DNA from 3 places in the Lysinibacillus sp. FSL M8-0337 genome. Region 3 is predicted to be linked to each of the others. Evidence: riboswitches for the same ligand, from Rfam matches in the RefSeq annotation. Region 3 holds a riboswitch; each other region holds the start of a gene.
The links. A riboswitch is a leader RNA that binds a small molecule or an ion and turns the genes downstream of it on or off. The one in region 3 is predicted to bind thiamine pyrophosphate.
Positions count from the first base shown of each region.

Region 1: it holds a riboswitch for thiamine pyrophosphate, as region 3 does, so the genes downstream of both, thiT (energy-coupled thiamine transporter ThiT) here and thiM (hydroxyethylthiazole kinase) in region 3, are expected to answer to the same signal.
Region 2: it holds a riboswitch for thiamine pyrophosphate, as region 3 does, so the genes downstream of both, thiC (phosphomethylpyrimidine synthase ThiC) here and thiM (hydroxyethylthiazole kinase) in region 3, are expected to answer to the same signal.

Region 1 covers NZ_CP151996.1:3,914,048-3,921,309, forward strand. Annotated here, with positions in the region: gene MKY08_RS19135 (class I SAM-dependent methyltransferase) at 1-512, shown strand, start outside; gene MKY08_RS19140 (GNAT family protein) at 813-1,403, opposite strand; gene MKY08_RS19145 (polyphosphate kinase) at 1,517-2,344, opposite strand; gene MKY08_RS19150 (hypothetical protein) at 2,551-3,264, shown strand; gene map (type I methionyl aminopeptidase) at 3,292-4,047, opposite strand; gene thiT (energy-coupled thiamine transporter ThiT) at 4,590-5,150, opposite strand; TPP riboswitch at 5,276-5,383, opposite strand; gene MKY08_RS19165 (DUF4870 domain-containing protein) at 5,511-5,843, shown strand; gene MKY08_RS19170 (hypothetical protein) at 5,872-5,994, shown strand; gene MKY08_RS19175 (SMC family ATPase) at 6,098-7,262, opposite strand, start outside.
Region 2 covers NZ_CP151996.1:200,548-207,809, forward strand. Annotated here, with positions in the region: gene MKY08_RS00930 (hypothetical protein) at 1-220, opposite strand, end outside; gene MKY08_RS00935 (methyl-accepting chemotaxis protein) at 470-2,578, shown strand; gene MKY08_RS00940 (AEC family transporter) at 2,788-3,717, shown strand; TPP riboswitch at 3,800-3,914, shown strand; gene thiC (phosphomethylpyrimidine synthase ThiC) at 4,064-5,842, shown strand; gene MKY08_RS00950 (methyl-accepting chemotaxis protein) at 5,946-7,262, opposite strand, start outside.
Region 3 covers NZ_CP151996.1:3,379,044-3,386,305, reverse strand. Annotated here, with positions in the region: gene MKY08_RS16390 (cysteine desulfurase family protein) at 1-306, shown strand, start outside; gene thiI (tRNA uracil 4-sulfurtransferase ThiI) at 306-1,514, shown strand; gene MKY08_RS16380 (alpha/beta-type small acid-soluble spore protein) at 1,726-1,932, shown strand; gene thiE (thiamine phosphate synthase) at 2,040-2,669, opposite strand; gene thiD (bifunctional hydroxymethylpyrimidine kinase/phosphomethylpyrimidine kinase) at 2,656-3,483, opposite strand; gene thiM (hydroxyethylthiazole kinase) at 3,483-4,238, opposite strand; TPP riboswitch at 4,330-4,427, opposite strand; gene MKY08_RS16360 (acyl--CoA ligase) at 4,622-6,208, shown strand; gene sppA (signal peptide peptidase SppA) at 6,396-7,262, shown strand, end outside.

The DNA of each region.
Region 1 (7,262 bases), 540 kb from region 3:
CACAGAAAGAAACAACTATTTATCAAGCAAATATGGAGACATTCCAATCTGATCAACTTTATGAAGCAATCATAATCCCTACTGGAACATTTTTATTAATTACTGATGATGAAAAAGCTATGACTAGTCTATCTAATTTTTATCATCATTTAGAACCAAATGGAAGATTGATAGTCGATATATTTTTGCAACCAGATTTTCATGAAGGCAGCTCTCAATATCGAACGTTTACAAATAAGCAAGATGAATTGATTACATTGCAAATAACACAATCTGCAATCAATTATATTGAACAAACGACAACTACCCACCATCGCTATGATAAATGGAAAGAAGGCAAATGTATCGAAAGCGAATTTGAAATATTCACCTTAAAATGGTATGGAATTCAAGAATTTAAAAGGCTTTTAATGCAAATTGGCTTTAAAGATATCGTTATTTCATCTGATTATTGTTATAAGCAATATCCTACAAATCGAAATCAAACCATCACCTTTGAAGCTGTTAAATGATTTTGCTAGTTTAGGTTCTAAAAAATAAAATGTAACAAAGGTGTTAGTACAATTAACGAAACCTTAGCTATTCATTCTTTAATTAGAAGTGAGCATTAGTTGTTGGTAGCAAAGGCGGTGACTCCTGCTCAGAACGCACACTGCGTAAGACGCGGGCATTCTGCGTGTTAGCGAGGGTTGAGGTTTACTGTGCTGAGCGGAAAGCACCGCCTAAGCGGACAACAATGGCGCAGCAAAAAAGTGTTAGATTGATAGCAGTCATCTAACACTTTTTGTACTTTATTATAACTTGTTGTGTGTTCATGATGATGGCTCTAGGCGAGCATACATATAGTGATCTACCCATTGCCCATTGATATACAGTAATTTTCTTAATAAGCCTTCTCGTTGAAATCCTGATTTCTCCAACACCCGAATCGAAGCGTTATTTTCAGTCGATACATACGCCTCCACACGATGTAGCCCTATTTGTTCAAAGGCAAATTGTACAACCAATTCTACCGCTTCTGTTACAATTCCTTTTCCTATATAGATTTCATCCATCGCATAACCAACAAAGGCGCTTGAATACGGTAAACGTTTGATAGCATACAACGCAATGTGACCTATTAAATTATTTGTACCTTGCTCATATATCCCGAAAGTAAATTCTCTCTTTGAGCTCATTAAATATAAACTTTCTTGGATTTTTTTATATTGTGCATCAACTGTATAGTATTCAGGACGCTGTAACGGTTCATATGTAGACCAAAAATATTTGTTTCGGCTTACAAGACCCGTTAAACTTTGTGCATCTTTTTCTTGGAATGTGCGAACGTAGCATTTCTCCCCCTGAATCGAGACCACATTTCCACCCTTTTTCCTTAATAAATTCCAAATTTTTAGCACCATTTCTCTCCACAAGCCTTCCGATAATTGTCAGTACATGTTCATTGTATGTAAAAAAAGATGCTGCTACAACCAAAACAGCTCCTGTCTTGTTATCACAGCATCAATCATATTATTTATTTATTTTTCACTTGTTTTTTTGGTTGAATTTGTAACAATTCAATACTGGACGATTCAGCATCCTCTAAATCGGACTTATCTAAAACATTTGTTAAATGTAAACCACGCTTTTGTGCCTCGCGTTCAATATGTGCAAGCGTTTCTTGTAGCACTTGTACACGTGCATGTTTTTTATCGTTTCCTGCTACCAAAACCCATGGCGCATTTTTCTTGTCTGTTTTTTCAAACATATCATTCGCTGCTGCGATATATTCTGGTGTTTTTTCGCGATTTCTCCAGTCCTCATCTGTTAACTTCCATGATTTATATGGATCTTGCGCACGCTCATTAAAACGCTTCAATTGCTCTTCGTCTGACACATGTAACCAGAATTTTATAACAATGTAATCTCCAGCCGTTAAAATTTTCTCAAAGTTGTTAATCTCTTCATACGCACGAGACCATTCTTCTTTATTTGCAAATCCTTCGATACGCTCTACTAGCACTCGTCCATACCAAGAGCGATCGAAAATGGCAATTTGGCCATGTTGCGGTAATTTTCTCCAAAAACGTTGCAAGTAGTTATAGCGTAATTCGTGAGGCTGTGGTGCTGAAATTGGATGAACAACGTAACCCCTAGGGTCTACCCGCTCAATAAGACGTTTAATGGCGCCTCCCTTACCAGCAGCATCCATTCCTTCAAATACTAGAATAAGGCCGATTTTATTATTTAGTAAAAATTGCTGTGCATTTAACATTTCATATTGAAGTACTTTTAATTTCTTTTTATACATTTTTTTATCTAGTTCAATCGATAGGTCAAGATTTTTTAGATTTTGAGTCATTAAAATTCCACTCCTTCAAATTGGATATTTCTATTGTACTAAAGAAGTATTTGGATGCATATCCAAATGGTAAATTGTAGATAATTTCAACAAATTCACTTGATACATTGTAAGGATTTTCCGCTATAATAAAATAGATATTCTGTGACAGTCCTATACTTATTTGTCTTTTCCCTATACAATTTAACACGAAGGGAGAGGAAACCTTGCCTAAGTTTATTTTAATGACAATAACGTATATTGTCTCACTCATCCTAACCTTTTCATCCTATTTTATAAAAATAAATGGTCAATCTTCGTTAGAAATCTCAAATCGTTTTCCCGTAATGTTTGCACCTATTAATATTAGTTATATGATATGGATAGTCATTTACATTTTGCTCGCTTATTGGTTAGTTATGAATTTTAAAAAGACAACTATAAAACAGACTGTTCTCTTTAGCAATGTATGTATATTACAAGCGATTTCTATTTTATTTTGGCATTATGAATTATTCATAGTATTTTTCATCTGTACAGTAATGTTAGTACTATACTTATTTTTCCTTTACAATACGTACTCACATTCCAATAATGCATTATCTGGCCGCCTACCGATTTCACTTTACTTTGCTTGGTCTACATTTTTATTGATGACAAATACGAGTTTTACGTTAACTTCATATGAATGGAATGGCTTCGGTCTTAGCAATCCACTTTGGGCAGTTATTTTACTGACAATTGGTGTCGTAATCGCCTTACATATACGTTATCATCATTTTGATATTGTCTATCCTAGCGTTTTTATCTGGGCATTCATTGGCATTGCATTTCATAATCATCTTGACGAGTTGCTTGTGACGACCGCAGCCTTATTTTTATGTGGTGTGCTTGTTGTTGGTATTCTATTCGTCAAAAAAAAACCTGCTTACCAAAAATAAATCGGTAAGCAGGTTTTTTATTTCGTCTTATTGCTCATCTAATGAAGTTAAAATGATTGGTTTGTCTTTTGTTACAATAATCGAATGCTCAATTTGGGCAACTAAAGATTTGTCAGGCGTAATAAATGTCCAGCCATCGCCAGCTTCAACGATATGCTCTGCTTTTGCTGAAATAAACGGCTCCACAGCTAACACCATGCCCTCTTTCATAATTGTTGAATCCCACGCATCGTAATAGTTTAAAATGTGGTTTGGCTCATCATGTAATGAACGACCTAATCCATGACCCGTTAAGTTCATAATAACTGTTAAGTCATTGGCATAAGCCTCACGCTCTACCGCTTTCCCAATTTGGTTTAATTTCGAACCAGCTTTTACTTTTGTCATTGCACGATCAAACGCGCTTTTTGCTACGCGACAAAGTTTTTCTTTATCCTCATAACCTTCCCCTACTACAAAAGAAATACCTGTATCTGCAAAGTAACCATTTAAAGAGCCGGATACATCAATATTAACAATATCCCCCTCTTTAATAATACGTTGTCCTGGGATACCATGGGCAACTTCTTCATTGACACTAATACAAGTGTAACCTGGGAAATCATACTCTCCCTTAGGACCTGAAATAGCTCCTGCTTCAGCAAACATGCGTCCTGCAATTTCATCTAATTCAAGTGTTGTCACACCAGGTTTTGTAGCTGCTTTCATCGCCTCACGAATTTCCGCACAAATGCGACCAATTTTTTTAAAGGCTTCAATTTCTTCTTGGGTTTTTACAATCATTTTTAACGTCCCTTTCATCTAATATCTACTCTTTAATATAACATAACTTTTTATGTGCATAACGCCAAAAGCTTTAATTATTCTATGCCAATAGGATTTCAATAGTGCTCCTCATAGAAAAAACAGACGATTTTAACAGTCTTTAGACCTTAAAACCGCCTTTCTCTAACGCGCTATCTACAGTTAAAACGGTAGTTCTCATTATAAAAAAATGTGGCTGAGACAAAAGAGAAAAAGTGTTAGATTGACTGCAATCAATCTAACACTTTTTTGCTATTCCGTTGTTGTCCGCTACGGCGTTGCTTTCCGCGGGCACACCGTAAGCCGCAACCCTCGCTAACGCGCGGAATGCCCGTGTCTTACATTGTGTGCTGTTCTGAGCAGGAGTCACCGTCTTCGCTACCAACAACTAGTGAACACTTCTAATTTTTTTTATTGCAAAAGCAAGAATAGCTAAGTTCTCCATATAGCAAAAAATTATGAACACCTTTCGTCTGTTTCTTAAATTTTTTTAGTTATGTCCAAGCCTCATTTCCATTCATTTATAATTTTCGTTGCATTAATTGTGGCGCCGCTGTAAATAATAGAACACCGACAATAGCGGTTAAAATAGTTGCTGGTAACATATATGTTCCATTATAGATAATTGAATAAATCCATGCATTTTGATCGCCCGCATACTCCGCAAAGAATACTGCACCTGCAATTGTGTGTGCAAGATAGCGTAAAAAACCAGCTAGCACCGTACCAATCACTATGTACAGAGCCATTTTCTTTTTGTTGAGTGCTGTTGCGGCTTTTAATACAGGTTCACGAACGATTGCCGCTAAACCTACTACAGTAAAGGCTACCCCGTAATCTAGTAATCCTTGAAGCCAGTGCACAATATAAGCACCAAACATTGTTTGCATCACACCAATCAATAGACCTGTTGTAAGCCCTGACAAGAACCCCCAACGAAACGCCATTAAAATTATTGGTATCATGACTAAGCTTACCGAGCCGCCTTGTGCCCATACTTTAAAGGAAACTTGATCGAGCACAAGTCCTACCGCTGCGAAAATTGCAATCTCCACCAGCATGAGTAATCTTTTTTTGTCCATACTATTATTCTCTCCTTTGTTCCGATGTAGGATACAAGAGCAGGAATAGAAAACAATTATTTGGATATGCATCTCAATCCGGCATAAAAAAACGATGCCAGGACAGAGCCTCACATCGTAAAAGTGTCGGTTTCTATCCACATCCCTACGCAAGTGTTAACTTACAGGTTCAAAGAGTAAAGGCATTACGTGCCCAGTCTCAGCTGACATCATCAGCTCCCCTTGTGGTCGTTACATCTCATTTTTATTGAACACACTCATTGTACGCAACCACCTTTGCGATTACAACCTTTTCCTCAATTATTTTTTTTGAAACTTTTACGCTTTCTATGCGTAAATATTAAAAAGGGAGGAACAATTATGGAGAATCAAAAAGTTTTATCTGCGTTTAGTTATCTCAGTATTTTTATTGCACCATTTGTCGTTCCATTAATCGTTTACTTTGTTTCAAAAGATAGTGAAGTCAAAAGACATTCCATTCGGGCACTTATTTCTCACTTAATTCCGTTAGTCTTGGGTATCATTTTCTTTTCTATCTTTATATTTTCTACAATGTCATTGAACACGTTTGATCCTTCTTCAAATGGGAATACATTTATTATCATTTGGTTTGCTTCATTTGCAATTTATTTACTCGTATCATTAGGTATTGTTATTTGGAATATTGTGCAAGCTGTACGAGTTATACGTTAAAATTTAGTACGAAGGAGATGTCATATTCATGAAAGTATCCAAAGTAGTGAAAACCGCTATAAAATTTGCACCTATTGTCATTCCTATTGTCAAAAAAGTAGTTGCTGCAAAAAAAGGGACAACACCCTACGTATCAACACGTAGAAAATAAGCGCAATGACTTCTTTTAATTGTTTGAGTGACTGGCACACAAAACCCACTTACACCATAGAGTGCAAGTGGGTTTTTATTTAGAATTGTTTGGGTGACTGGCACTACTTTACTTCAAAGTGCGTTGTACTATGCCCACTTAACGTTTTTTCAACATGTAAAACAGCTGGCATTGCGGCTTTTAACTCGGCGACATGTGAAATAACACCAATCATTCTTCCTGAATCTTGTAAATCAATTAACGTATCAATTGCTTTATTTAACGCTTCCTCATCTAAAGAGCCAAAGCCCTCGTCGATAAACATCGTTTCAATTTGAATATTCCCTTGGAAGCTTTGAATAACATCTGCCATACCTAATGCAAGACTTAATGACGCATTAAACTTCTCCCCACCAGATAATGTTTTTACATCTCTTAATTGGTCCGTATAAGCATCATACACATCTAACCCTAACCCACTTTGCTTGGCATGCTTCTCCAAGCGATCAGAGCGCCGCAATTCAAACTGTCCATTTGATAAATGGAATAAACGAAGATTGGCTGCTGCTGTAATCTTATCTAAATAATTGATTTGAATGTAACGCTCAAATGACAGTTTTTTTGGATTTTGCCCATTCAACACGGTGTAAAGTTCTTTTACACGACCTGCTTCTTTTTCGAGTATCCGTATTTCCCTCGCTGTTTCATCAACTTTAACAATAAAGTCAGCACATGCAGTTGCATAATTTTTCGTCTGTTGTAATATTTTAAATGCCTCTTCAGATGTAGCTCGCAGCATCTCAAGCTTGTCTTCTAATATCGTTAAATTTTGCTTCTCTTTTCCTTCAAGATGTTGTGCTCCATCTAAGATTTGTTGCTGTAAAGAATGCTGTTGTAAAGCGTAATCACGGCACGCTTTACGTAATTCCTCGATTTGTACAATACTTCGCTTTGCCGCCGCATATGCTTCATATGTTGTAAAACCAACATTGTTCATGTTTGTGACAAATTGTTCTCGTTTTTCATTCAGTTTGTTTTGCAATTCCTCATATGCTTTTTTCGCCAGTTCTTCTGCTATAGCTGCCTTATGTGACGCTTCTTTTGTTGCTTGTAGATTATGCTGACTTGCATTCCATGCTGCTTGTAATGCATTCTTTTGCGATTTTATATCTTCCATTGTTTGCTTTAATTGTTGCAATGACTTTACATGTTCAGGAATGTATTTTTGTTGTTCTTCCACAATTGCTTGCTGTTTAATTAATTCTTTCGACTGCTCAGCAAAATAGTGC
Region 2 (7,262 bases), 1.4 Mb from region 3:
CTTCTAAGTATGGCTGAAACGAAAAGGATGTATCATTAATATTGGAAATCAACTGGATAACGTTGTTAACGTTAGAATTATAATAGTAATTATTATATATGTAAGCAGTCTTGGCATGTGCCGAATGATCAGCAGCTGAGGCAGACGTTATAGGTGTTGAATAGATAAGTGAAGGTACTGCTACTAGTGCAAGCAAGGCTAGGTTTCTTTTGTGTTTCATATGGGCAAACCTCCTATATTTTATACCTAATTTTATCATAGCTTAAGGATTTTATATGCATATTTTAGCTGAATAGGTAAAAAGGTCCGATGTTTTTTTAAGCTCAATACGTCTTATTTACGACAAATATGATTGTAAACAACTGTATTAATTGAAAACTTTACGTTGCTTGGTAAATTCAGTGAAACTTTTATTGTTATACTACCAATGATACATTATGATTATTTTATAAAAATGGAGGTGTTTGTAATGAAAAAATCCAAAAGTATTGCATTAAAGCTCACTTCTTTAATTTTAGGTGTATTTTTAGTATTATTTGTTGCTTATACATTGGTAACTAGCGCTACTCTGCATACTCAAAGTGTTGATGATTCAGAGAAGGCAACGCTGCAAAATGCGGAGTTATCTGCTGCAAAAATGAGCGAACGGTTTAAAAAAGCTAATGATACATTACAAACAACAAAACGTATTGTTGAAGCAATGGAAAAAAATGATGCGCTTTCGACAGAAAGTGTAATGGATATACTGAATACGAATTTAACGAATAATGATGATTTACTTGGTGTAGGGGCCGTTATAGAAAATGGTGCAGTAAAAGTTGGACCAACTACTGATACGGCATTAATTGATGTGAAAAATCGCTTTATCCCTTATCTAACTAAAGATGGCAACCAAATCAATACAGACCCTATAGAAGGAATTGACGATCCGAAAGCCGAAGATGCTTGGTATCGGATTCCAAAAGGAGAAGGGCGTGCTGTATTAACAGAGCCATATGATTATAATGTGAACGGTAAAACTATCTCGATGACGACTATTTCTGTGCCACTGTATAACGCTTCAGGTACATATTTTGGCGTGTTAACGGCAGACTTATCTATCGACTTTTTAAAGGAGTTAGCTGACTCTATTCAGCCTGATGGTGGTTATGCAGGCATTATTACAGATCAAGGTATGTTAACAGTCAATAGTATTAATGAAAAGCTAGATGGGACGAATATGCAGGATGCAGTTGATTGGGCAAGCATTAGACAATCTATGGATGAAGGAAAACCGGACAGTCTTTATGTAGACTCTAAGCAGCTTGGGGAAAAATCATTTAATGCTTTTGCTCCAATGATGTTAGAAAATATTGATGAGGTATGGTCAGTGCAATTAGTTTTACCTAATTCCAAAATATTAGAAACGTATAATAAAATCCTTGTTTTCACGATTGTATCAGCAATTATTATGGTAATTTTAATGGCCGCTGCTAGTGCAATGTTTATATATAAGCAGTTGAAGCCTTTAAAGGTTTTACGTACATCTATTGAAACAGCAGCAGAAGGCGATTTAACGAAAAAGATAGATGATAAATTTATAAAATCCGATGAAATTGGCGCTGTTGCATTAGCTTATAATAATATGCTGGATAAGACGAATGATGCCATACATACGGTATTAAATTCTTCAACATTGCTCAATCAATCATCGGACCATGTTCATGAAGCCTTTAATGAAATTGTAGCATCAAGTCAGGAAGTATCTGTCGCAATTAACGAAATAGCGCAAGGTGCATCAAAACAATCAGAGGATACAGAAGAAACGAATTATCGAATGATTGACTTATCTGACCAAATTGACGCCATTACAAGGCTGTCAAAGCAAATGGACGAGCTGTCAATCAAAACACAAACTTCTACAGAACAGGGCATGAAAGAAGTGGAAAGTTTACGTGACCGAAATGCGGAAACGAATGAAATGAATGGACGTATCCAACGTCAAATGGAATCTTTGTCTAGCAATATTAACAATATCAATCAAATTATTGCATCTATTCAAGGAATAACAGAGCAAACGAATCTATTAGCACTGAATGCAAGTATAGAAGCTGCTCGAGCGGGAGAACATGGGAAAGGCTTTGCAGTAGTAGCAGAGGAAGTGCGTAAACTGGCAGAGCAGTCTAAAAACGAAACAGAAGTCATTAAACAAACGGTCTCTAGCATCCTAGCAGATTCAAAGCAAACGGTATCCGTTATTGCTTCCAATGCAAGCTTAATGCAAGCGCAAAATGAATCGGTACAAAATACAGAGTTAGCTTTTAAAGATAATAACGAGCTATCTCAATCAATTGCAACAGCAATTAACGAACTACTGTCAGAGCTTTCACAAATGTTGGAGCAAAAAGACCAAGCCATTACGGCGATTCAAAGTATTTCCGCTGTTTCAGAGGAAACTGCTGCTTCAGCAGAACAGGTGAGTGCATCAGCCGCAGACCAACAAGCAGAAATGGAAAAAGTCGCAGAATCTATCAACAACATGAACCAAATTTCTAAAGAACTCCAAGAGGTCGTGAATCGATTTAAACTTGCTAAATAAAGCGAGATGGAGATACCCGCGAAGCAGGGAGATTTCCCCGCGAAGCAAGGAGGTTTCCCCGCGAAGCAGAGCAAAAACCTACAAACAAAAAAAAGAGCTGTCCTAGCAAGGGACAGTCCTTTTTTTATGTAAACTTATACTAGCGGCGGAGCATTGACCCATGTTGTGAACAGTTTTACTATAGAAAGAGATGAAAGGGGGTCACCTCCATGATGTATCTCGGTATGATTTTCTTTAAAATAGTTGCCCCTATTTTAGTGTTGCTTGTACTTGGTGCATTTTTACAAAAGAAATTTTCTTTTAATTTGAAAGCATTATCTCAGCTTATTACGTATTGTTTTATGCCAGCTGCTGTATTTGTGAATTTATATGAAACAAGTGTGGAGTTATCAGTGCTAGGGGAAGTGGCATTATTTATTGTGCTCTTTATCGGCAGTCAAATGGTGCTTAGTCATTTTTTAGCGAAGGGGCTTGGACTAGCGAAAACAGAGACGGCAGTTTTTAAAAATAGTGTTGTCCTTATTAACTCTGGCAACTATGGTATTCCAGTAGCACAAATGATTTTCGCAACGCAGCCAATTGGGGTTGCAATTCAAGTGATTCTCGTTATTTTTCAAAATATGACGACTTATACATATGGTTTATATAATTTAATCTCGTCGACTAAATCAGGGATGGCAATCATAAAGGACTTCCTGAAAATGCCCATTATTCATGCCCTTATAATAGGTGTGGCAATGAATTTCTTTAATATTGGCATTCCACAATTTATCCGTATTCCTATTGACCACGTAGCAGATGGCTTTATTGCCGTAGCTCTTATTACACTGGGTGCTCAACTATCACAGCTTGAAATCAAATCCATGTTTAATAAAACGGTGTTTGTTAGCTGCATTACACGTCTAGTAGTAGGTCCAGCCGTTGCATTGCTTATTATTTTTGTCCTCGGTTTAGATGGTGTTGTCGCCCAGTCACTTTTCATTGCAAGTGCTTTTCCGACCTCACGTAATAGCTCAAGCTTGGCATTAGAATATGATGTTGAGTCGGCAACTGCTGCGCAAACGGTCCTTTTTTCAACAATTGTTAGCTGTCTTACAGTAACAATTGTCATTTATCTAGCAGAACTGCTATTTACGTAATTACTCGAGGATAATAGCAAGATAAATCTAATTATAACTTCCATCTATTAGAAAAATCTGTTACACTATCATCAAACTTAATAGCTATAACTAGGGGAGTCCGATGAGTCGGGCTGAGAGGGAAACGCATAGAGGTTTCTTGACCCTTTGGACCTGATCTGGCTCATACCAGCGTGGGAAAGTTAATGAATATCGCACTCCTTGAATTTTTTGCGATAAATAAACCTTACATGTACAGCCGGATCCAATTTTTTTGGATTCGGCTTTTTATTTGTAATGCTACCTATTGGCGTGAGCTAGATTCGGTCCTTTTTAAACATTTATGGAAAAGGGAGCGGAATACTATATGACAACAGTTAGCGAAAAGAACATTATCATTATGACAAGTTTTGACGGAAGTAAAAAAGTATATGTAGAAGGAACACGCCCAGATATTTTAGTACCGATGCGTGAAATTCAGCTAAGCCCAACAACGGGTAGTTTTGGAGAAGAGGATAATGCACCAGTGCGTGTTTATGATACGAGCGGTCCTTATACGGACCCAACTTACAAAGTGGATATTACAAAAGGTTTACCTGCATTGCGTAGTGCGTGGATAAAAGAACGTGGAGATGTAGAGGAGTACGAAGGGCGGACGATTAAACCAGAGGATAATGGCTTCCGCAAAGCAGACGACCCTCGTATGAAGGAAAACGTTTTTCCGGAGCTTTCCCGAAAACCATTACGTGCAAAAAAAGGTCGCAACGTGACACAACTGCATTATGCAAGACAAGGGATTATTACCCCGGAAATGGAATTTGTAGCGATTCGTGAACATGTTGAACCAGAATTTGTACGTGCAGAAATTGCTGCAGGACGTGCCATTATGCCATCCAATATTAATCATCCAGAAGCAGAGCCGATGATTATTGGCCGAAACTTTCATGTCAAAATTAATGCCAATATTGGTAATTCGGCTGTTTCTTCCTCTATAGCAGAGGAAGTTGAAAAAATGACATGGGCTACACGATGGGGCGCAGATAATATAATGGATCTATCTACTGGCAAGCATATTCATACAACCCGCGAATGGATTATTCGTAATGCGGCTGTACCTGTAGGAACTGTGCCGATTTATCAGGCACTTGAAAAGGTCAATGGTGTAGCGGAGGATTTAACATGGGAAGTGTATCGTGATACGTTGATCGAGCAAGCGGAACAAGGGGTGGATTACTTTACGATTCATGCAGGCGTGTTGCTTCGTTATGTACCACTCACAGCTAATCGCGTAACGGGCATTGTGTCGCGTGGTGGTTCGATTATGGCGCAATGGTGTCTGTTCCATCACCAAGAAAACTTCTTATATACCCATTTTGAAGAAATTTGTGAAATTATGAAAATGTATGATGTTGCTTTTTCATTAGGGGATGGTTTACGCCCAGGCTCAATTGCAGATGCCAATGATGAAGCACAGTTTGCGGAGCTTGATACGTTAGGAGAGCTAACACAAATTGCATGGAAGCACGATGTACAAGTAATGGTAGAGGGACCTGGGCATGTACCGATGCATCTCATTAAGGAAAATATGGACAAACAATTGGAAGTTTGCAAAGAAGCACCTTTTTACACATTGGGGCCTCTTACAACAGATATCGCGCCAGGCTATGACCATATTACATCTGCCATTGGCGCAGCAATGATTGGCTGGTTTGGCACAGCGATGCTATGCTATGTGACACCGAAAGAACACCTAGGTTTACCGAATCGAGAAGATGTTCGTGTAGGGGTCATTACCTATAAAATTGCGGCACATGCTGCTGATTTGGCGAAAGGGCACCCTGGAGCACAACAAAGAGATGATGCGCTATCCAAAGCGCGATTTGAGTTCCGCTGGCGCGATCAGTTTAACTTATCACTAGACCCAGAACGAGCAGTAGAATATCACGATGAAACATTACCTGCAGAGGGAGCAAAAACAGCCCATTTCTGCTCAATGTGTGGCCCTAAGTTTTGCAGTATGAGAATTTCTCAAGATATTCGTAACTATGCTAAAGAAAAAGATTTAAATACGACAGAAGCTATCCATCAAGGAATGAAGGAAAAGGCTCAAGAGTTTAAAGAAGCTGGTAGCCGCTTGTATCAGTAACAAAAGAAATAACCGATAAACCGTGGACAACATCTGATTCACCATATTAGCAAAAAGTGTTAGATTGACTGCAATCAATCTAACACTTTTTTGTCTTAGCTTTTTAGACTTTAAATTTATTTATATGTTCTTGAAGGGTGGTAGCCCCATCGTTTAAAGATTGTACAACAGCGTTCATTTCTTGGATGGTGGATGTTTGTTCTTCAATTGCGCTTGCAATTGTTTCGGATTGTTCTGCCACATTTTTTGCCACCGCGGACATCTCATTGACAGATGCAGCAACTTCTTCAGTGCTTGCAGAAATTTGTTGAGTAGAAGCAGAAACGTCTTCTATTTCGGATGCCATATCTTCAATTGCACCCATAATGCCATTAAAGGCGTCTTGCGCATGTTGAATGTAAGAAACACCTTCATCAATATTTTGTACTGTAACGCTCACCGCTTTTTCGACTTCCAATGTATTTTGCTGAATATCATTAATTAAGTTAATGATTCGGTTGGCTGATATTTTGGATTCCTCCGCTAATTTACGTACTTCATCTGCAACGACGGCAAATCCTTGCCCATGTTCGCCAGCACGCACTGCTTCGATGGCAGCATTCAAAGCCAGCAGGTTGGTCTGATCGGTAATTTCAGTAATGACTTTCGTTATATTTTCAATTTCAGTCGATTGCGTACTTAGCTGTTTAATAAGCGCATTTGTCTTATCTGAAGATTGTTGTATAACCATCATTTGATTTTCGGTCTTTTGCAACATCTTTTCACCATTAGTAGCAACGCTTTGTGTATCAAGTGCTTTCGTATGAAGCATCTGTGTGGCTTCAGCGATGCGTTGGACTCCACGTGCAGTTTCATCCATAGCCATAGCAGTTTCTTGCCCTGTCATGACAGCCTGACTACCGCCTTGGGCCATTATTTCTATGCATTTAGCAACATCAGTTGAAGAAGAAGTAACGTCGTCAGTGCTTGCGGCTAATTCTCCTGCACTTGTAGTAGTATGTTCTACATTTATCGCTATATTGTCAATGAGAGAGCGCAAATTTGCTTTCATTACATTAAATGAATCGGCTAACTTTCGAATCTCATCTTTTGTCTTTACTTTCACATCCTCTTGACGTAAATCACCGGTAGCAATGATATTTGCTGCCTTAGCTAGGCGATTGACAGGCTTTGTAATAATCCTTGTCATAATGAAGGCGATGAGAAAGGCTAAACTTGTGGAAAAAGCAGCGAGAATTAAGATAATCAATGAGCTTATAGTTTCTACTTTTGACGACTCGGCACGTGCTAACTGTACTTGTCTTTCCTCGTAAAATGCAATTTCATGTGCGGCTTGTTGAATTGCAGCAGCAGCAGGGCGTGCTTTTGTTCGAAGAATGTCAATGGCAGGTTGTAAATTATCGGGACTGTATGTATTAAT
Region 3 (7,262 bases):
ATGGTGCATATCATCTCTACTCCAGCGTGTGCAGCTCATATTTTATCGTTTAGTGTACGTGATATAAAAGGTGAGGTACTTATCAATGCTTTGCAAAAACATGGCGTGATTGTTTCGACTTCCAGTGCTTGTTCTTCCAAACAAACAAAGACAAGCCATGTTGTCGAAGCCTTAAATATTGATGAACATTTTAAAAAAGGTGTTATTCGTATTAGTTTTGGTGCACATGTAACATCAGACGATATAGCACAATTAATACAAGTTATCAATACAGTATTGAAGGAACTTAAAGGAGAACGATTATGATGATTTGGAAAGAAATTTTAATTCGTTATGGCGAACTATCGACAAAAGGACGTAATAAAATGGATTTTATCCGTCGTTTACGTGAAAATATTCGCTATGCATTTGCAGATTTAGGCCATTTACACATTCGCACAGAACGCGACCGAATGTTTATTGCCATTGAAGATGAGGCACAAATGAATGTTTTATTAGCAGGCTTACCGAAAATTTTTGGGATTCAATCATTTAGCCCAGTTGCTGCCTGTGAAAAAGATATGGATGCCATGAAACAACTTGCGATTACGATTATGGATACATTTAAAGATCAACAGCTAACATTTAAAGTTGAAGTGAAACGTACAGATAAAACATTCCCATTAGATTCTCACAGCATTCAGCGTGAAATTGGTGGGTATGTTTTACCGCAATATCAAAACTTATCAGTAAAAGTGAAACATCCAGATGTAGAATTACGAGTAGAGGTGCGCCACGATTCTACCTATATGATGGCGCAAGTGATTCCAGGCGCAGGTGGTATGCCAGTTGGCTCAAACGGCAAATCATTATTAATGCTGTCAGGCGGTATTGATAGTCCTGTTGCTGGGTATTTAATGATGAAACGTGGTGTACGTTTAGAAGCAATTCATTTCTTTAGCCCACCATATACAAGTCAAAATTCATTGGAAAAAGTAAAAGTGCTTGCAAATGAACTAACAAAATTTGGTGCAAGTATTCGCCTGCATGTTATTCCGTTTACAGAAATCCAAGTCCTTATTAAAGACAAAGTGCCGTCCAATGTGTCAATGACAACGACACGTCGCATGATGTTAAAGGTTGCAGATAAAGTGCGTGAGGAAATTAATGCACTTGCCATTGTTACAGGTGAAAGTCTTGGACAAGTAGCAAGCCAGACGCTAGAAAGTTTAACTGCGATTAATGCTGTAACGAATACACCAATTTTACGTCCGCTTATTTCTAATGATAAATTAGAAATTATTGATATTGCTGAAAAAATCGGCACATATGAAACGTCAATTCAGCCATTTGAGGATTGCTGTACAATTTTTACCCCAGCTAGTCCGAAAACAAAGCCAAAGCTTGAAAAAGTAGAGCATTATGAAAGCTTTTCTGATTTTGATGAACTAATCGAACGTGCTGTGAAAAACCGTGAAGTGTACATTTTCCCGAAAAAAGAACAGCCTACAGATAAATTTGCAGATCTTTTATAAAAAATTTATGGATTTAAACTAAAAAAATGTTCTTTTCTTATAAAGACCAATAACGACATTATAATAAGAAGGAAACCGTCTCAAATTTGTAATTTGGGACGGTTTTTTTATGTTTTCTAGTCTTTTTCCTTTAGAGTTACATTTTACCTATAAAATTTTCGTATTAAAAATCGAATATCGCACATTCTATATTCACAAGGAGGTGAGAGACATGACAAACAACAACAGTTCAAACAAGCTTGCAGTACCTGGTGTACAACAAGCACTTGATCAAATGAAATACGAAATTGCACAAGAATTTGGTGTTCAATTAGGAGCTGACGCATCAGCTCGTGCTAACGGTTCCGTTGGTGGTGAAATCACTAAACGTCTTGTACAAATGGCAGAATCTCAATTAAAAGGTATGCCAAAACAATAATTGCAGAAAACGCATTTATTGAACTTAAAACCAGTGACCGTAAAAGGCACTGGTTTTAGTTTGTTTATTTTTACTTTTTTTATGACTGCGTAACTCGAATAATTCAATCAATACGATTTAAAGGTCTCTACGGTTTGGTGAATATTATGACTATCACAAATAGCGGAAATAACTGCTACACCGTCTGCACCAGCTTTGAATACTGTTTCTGCATTCTGACAGTTAATGCCACCAATTGCTACAATCGGCAACTCGGGATAATGACGACGTGCTTGTTGTAAAAATTCAGTACCACTTGGCGCTTTGGCATCATTTTTAGAAGTGGTAGCAAAAATGGGACCAATACCTACATAATCTGCTCCATTTTCTATAGCGATGTGTAATTCATCCGCTGTATGAACCGAAACACCAAGTATTATTTCCGCACCAATTTTTTCTCGTACTAATGAGATGGGAAAATCATCTTGTCCAATATGAATACCGTCTGCCTTGAGTTTTAAAGCAAGCTCAATATCATCATTTACGATAAATGGAACATTGTAGTGACGACATCGTTTTTGGCATTGACGGGCAAAATGTTCATAATCTTCATTTGTCAGTGCATCTATTCCTTTTTCTCGGAATTGGAACATCGTAATGCCAGCTTGCAATGCTTCCTCTAGTATTGCTAATGGTTGTTTGATTTTGGCATTCGCTGTGCCCATTATAAAATAAAGCTGCAAATCACTGCGTTTCACCTATGATCACCTCGCAACTTTCTTTGAATTTTTGGTAAGCAAAATGATTGGTTGGTCCATTGCCATGACCAATTGATAAGTTATGAGTAATGGCTAATTGAATGAATTTCTTAGCCTCAATAATGGCTTGCTCTATCGGCATTTGACGGCCGATAAAAGCTGTTAATGCGGCAGAAAATGTACACCCTGTCCCGTGTGTATTTTTCGTCGCAATTCGACTAGTCTGCATTGAGAATGATTTGCCATCTTTAAAAAACACATAATCTACAGCAAAATCTTCGTTCGCTAGATGACCACCTTTGATAATCACGCATTGAACACCTAGCTGTAATAACGATTGCGCCGCAAGTCGAATGTCAGACACGGTTTCGATTTTTCTTGCAGTTAATGTTTCAGCTTCTGGTATATTCGGCGTTACAATCGTGGCAAGTGGTAATAAATTGTTTCTTAATGCCTCAACAGCCTCTTGTTGTAATAAAGTTTCACCGCCCTTTGCAATCATGACAGGATCAACAATAAGAGGGATGGTTAAATTCGTCATAGCTAGCGCAATTGTACGAATAATATCAGAGGAAAAAAGCATGCCAGTCTTAATGGCACTAATTGGAAAATCCTCTAAGAGAGCATGAAATTGTTTATTTATAAAGGCTTGTTCAATTGGTAGCACATCCATGACACCTTGTGTGTTTTGGGCAGTTAAAGCTGTAATTACGGACGTTCCGAATACATCTAATTCTTGAAATGTTTTTAAATCCGCTTGGATACCTGCACCGCCACCGCTATCAGAGCCCGCTATTGTTGTAACAATGTGCATTAACTATCACCATCCTGAGATAAACGATGCAATTCATTTAAGACAGCTACTGCGAAATCTCCATTATAAGGAGCAGCTGAATGAGCATTTTCAGCAATTTTTTTATAGCTCGTTAATGTATCACATAATTGGGAAAAAGGCTCATTACCCGCAATATAAGCAGCACAACAAATGGCACTTAATAAACAGCCAGTACCTGTCACTTCTGTCATTCGAGTATGACCACCAACAATCCATTGCGCAAGGTTCCCATCGGTTATGAAATCTTTTTCACCCGTTACAATCACGATGCAATTATATTTTTTTGCTATTTCTTTTGCTTTATCCTCAACAGAAATGGAACCAGTACCACTATCAACGCCTTTTTGTTGCCATTGTACATTAGCAATCGCGGCAAGTTCGCCAACATTACAGCGGATAACAGCAAAATGAATTGTGTCTAATAACTGTAGTACCGTTTGTTTGCGGTATGCTGTAGCGCCAGCGGCTACTGGGTCCAAAATTACTGGTACACCAAGGGCATTCGCTTTTTTTCCTGCAAGTAACATCGACTCTTTTGTGCGTGTAGTAAGCGTTCCTATATTTACCAATAACGCTGATGCGATGGATACCATTTCTTCGACTTCCTGCGGATCATCCGCCATTACCGGTGATGCACCAATGGCTAGTAAGCCATTTGCTTGAAAATTTGCCACTACATAATTGGTTATGCAGTGAATCAACGGTTGTTTTTTACGAATCGTTTGAAAAATCATTGTAGTCCTCCTCTTTTGGTGGACGTAAGCATGCAAAAAAAGCTCTTTTCGTTCGGGCACAAGGCACACGTAAAAAGAGCTTTTCATCAATAATAAGATGTGTATTGCTCCCTACGTCAGTATTAACTAACAGGTTCAAAGGGTCAGGTTTTACCTTCTCAACTCACTAGAGTCCCCCTGCAATCATGAAAATTTTAGTTGACCAAAATGTAACATACCTTTTCGTAGTATTCAATAGCATTTTATCATTATTTGGAAAGCAGTGACTGATGCCATATACTAAACCATGATAATTGTCATGACTTTTTTAAAATAGGGTCCTTCCATTGAAAATCGTAAAAAATGAGTTTTATAATGAACCTAGTATTAAGGAGGAAGTTATGATGAAAAGACAGGATTTAATTGCACCAGAATGGTATAACATTGTGGAGGAAATTGAAAAGTACGCTCAAGATCCATCTAAAAATGCATTAATTGTTTATAATGACAACGAAGAAATTCAATATATTACATACGCAAATTTACTGGAAAAGGCGAATCAGGCTGCCCATGTATTTACTTCGCAGGGATTAACGAAGGGCGATGTGCTATTAGTGATGGTTCCAAGATCTGTCGAAGCTTATATTGTTTACATTGCGGCACTGAAAGCGGGTTTAACTATTATCCCTAGCTCTGAAATGTTACGTACAAAGGATATTGAATATCGTATTACACATGCCAATGCCAAAGGTATTATCGCCTATGAGCCATATATTGAGCAATTTGACGACGTAACAAATTTAAAAGGGATTATGCAATTCGTTATTGGTCACGCACATGCACCATGGCAACCATTGCTTGAAAAAATGAAGGAGCATCCTACAAATTATCTAAACCCTACACCGACAAAAAGTACAGATAATGCCTTTTTAGCTTATACAAGTGGAACAACAGGGAATCCTAAGGCAGCTGTTCATACACATAGCTGGGGTTATGCGCATTTACGTACGACAGCACCGAATTGGTTAGGCGTACAAGAAAATGATATAGTTTGGGCTACTGCTGCACCTGGTTGGCAAAAGTGGATTTGGAGTCCGTTCCTAGCAACGTTAGGTAGCGGAGCAACAGCATTTGTCTATAAAGGAAAATTTGATGCTTCTACTTACTTGTCATTGCTAGAAAAATTTAAAGTGAATGTGTTATGTTGTACCCCAACAGAATATCGCTTTATGGCCACACTTAACAATTTACAGGACTATAATTTAAGTGCCATCCGTCAAGCTGTATCAGCGGGTGAACCGTTAAATAGTGAAGTCGTTAAAGTGTTTTCAAAAACTTTTAATATTCAAGTGCGTGATGGCTATGGCCAAACAGAAAATACATTGCTTGTTGGGACACTGGTTGGCATGGATGCTCGCGTTGGCTCTATGGGTAAACCGACACCAGGCAATACAGTCGAAATTATTGATGATTTTGGAAATCCTGTTGCGGATGGCGTTGTTGGAGATATTGCTGTCCATCGTCAAACACCTGCACTGTTTAAAAAGTATTTCAAAGACCCAGAACGCACTAGCATGCAATTCCGTGGAGATTGGTATATTACCGGTGACCGAGCATATAAAGATGCAGATGGCTATTTTTGGTTTGAGGGACGTGGTGATGATGTCATTATTTCGTCAGGCTATACAATTGGGCCATTTGAAGTGGAAGATGCCTTAATGAAGCACCCTACTGTCAAAGAAGCTGCTGTTGTGGCAAGCCCTGATGAAGTAAGAGGAAATATAGTGAAAGCCTTTATCGTCTTGCGTGAAGGAGTGACAGGTGATGATACGCTTATTCAAAAGCTACAAAACCATGTGAAGCTGATGACAGCACCCTATAAATATCCACGGGCAATTGAATTTGTTGAAGCATTACCAAAGACTGCATCTGGAAAAATCCGACGTGTCGAATTACGACAACAAGAAAAAGCCCATTACACACACCAATAATTATTTCCTAGGAAATAATGTCGAAAAATCAAAGTTCATGCTTTATGATGAACTTTTGATTTTTTTGTACTCTCCCTATTTTGTTTATGGCAAATTCATAAACATGAGAAAAACTTTTACATAAAAATTACTTAAAAGTGAAACGTTTTGGACATTTAGACGTATAACGTGAAGAGGAGGCGATTATATGAATACAAAAAGGTGGATAGCCTTAGCAGTTGCAGCTGTATTATTAGTGTTTTCATTAGGACTTAACACGATTATGGCGATTTTTAAATCAGATTTCTTTAGTAATTTTGATAGCGTAATGGCTGGCAAAAATTTAGATGTATACGAAACGGTTATTGAAGGTGAAGATTATACAAAACGTATCGCATATTTGAAAGTGGATGGGACGATTCAAGATGTTGGGTCGAATACATTATGGCAATCCGTTGCTTACGATCACCAGTTTTTCTTAAATCAATTGGATAATATTTTAGCTGATGATACAGTACAGGGAATTGTACTAAGTGTGAATACTCCAGGTGGTGGAGTAAAGGAATCGGCAGAAATTTATAAGAAATTGTTAGAAATTAAAGAAGAGCGTCAAATTCCTATCTATGTGTCAATGGATTCTATGGCAGCGTCGGGTGGTTACTACATTTCAGCACCAGCAGATAAAATTTATGCACATCGTGATACAATAACAGGTTCTATTGGTGTCATTATGCAATCTATTAATTATCAGGAATTAGCCGAAAAAGTGGGCGTGAAATTTGAAACGTTTAAATCAGGGCAACATAAAGATATGCTAAGCCCTACACGTGAAATTACTGCAGAAGAACGTGCTATGATGCAAGATATGATTAATGAATCATATGAAGAGTTCGTTGATATAGTTGAAAAAGGGCGCAATATGTCTGAAGCGGATGTCAAAAAGGTAGCTGATGGTCGAATTCTTGGTGGTACAAAGGCACTTGAAGCAGGCTTAATTGACGAAATAGGCGATGAGCAAGCGGCAATTGCAGCTTTACGACAAGATTTTGGATTAGAGGATGCTGTTCTTTTCGAA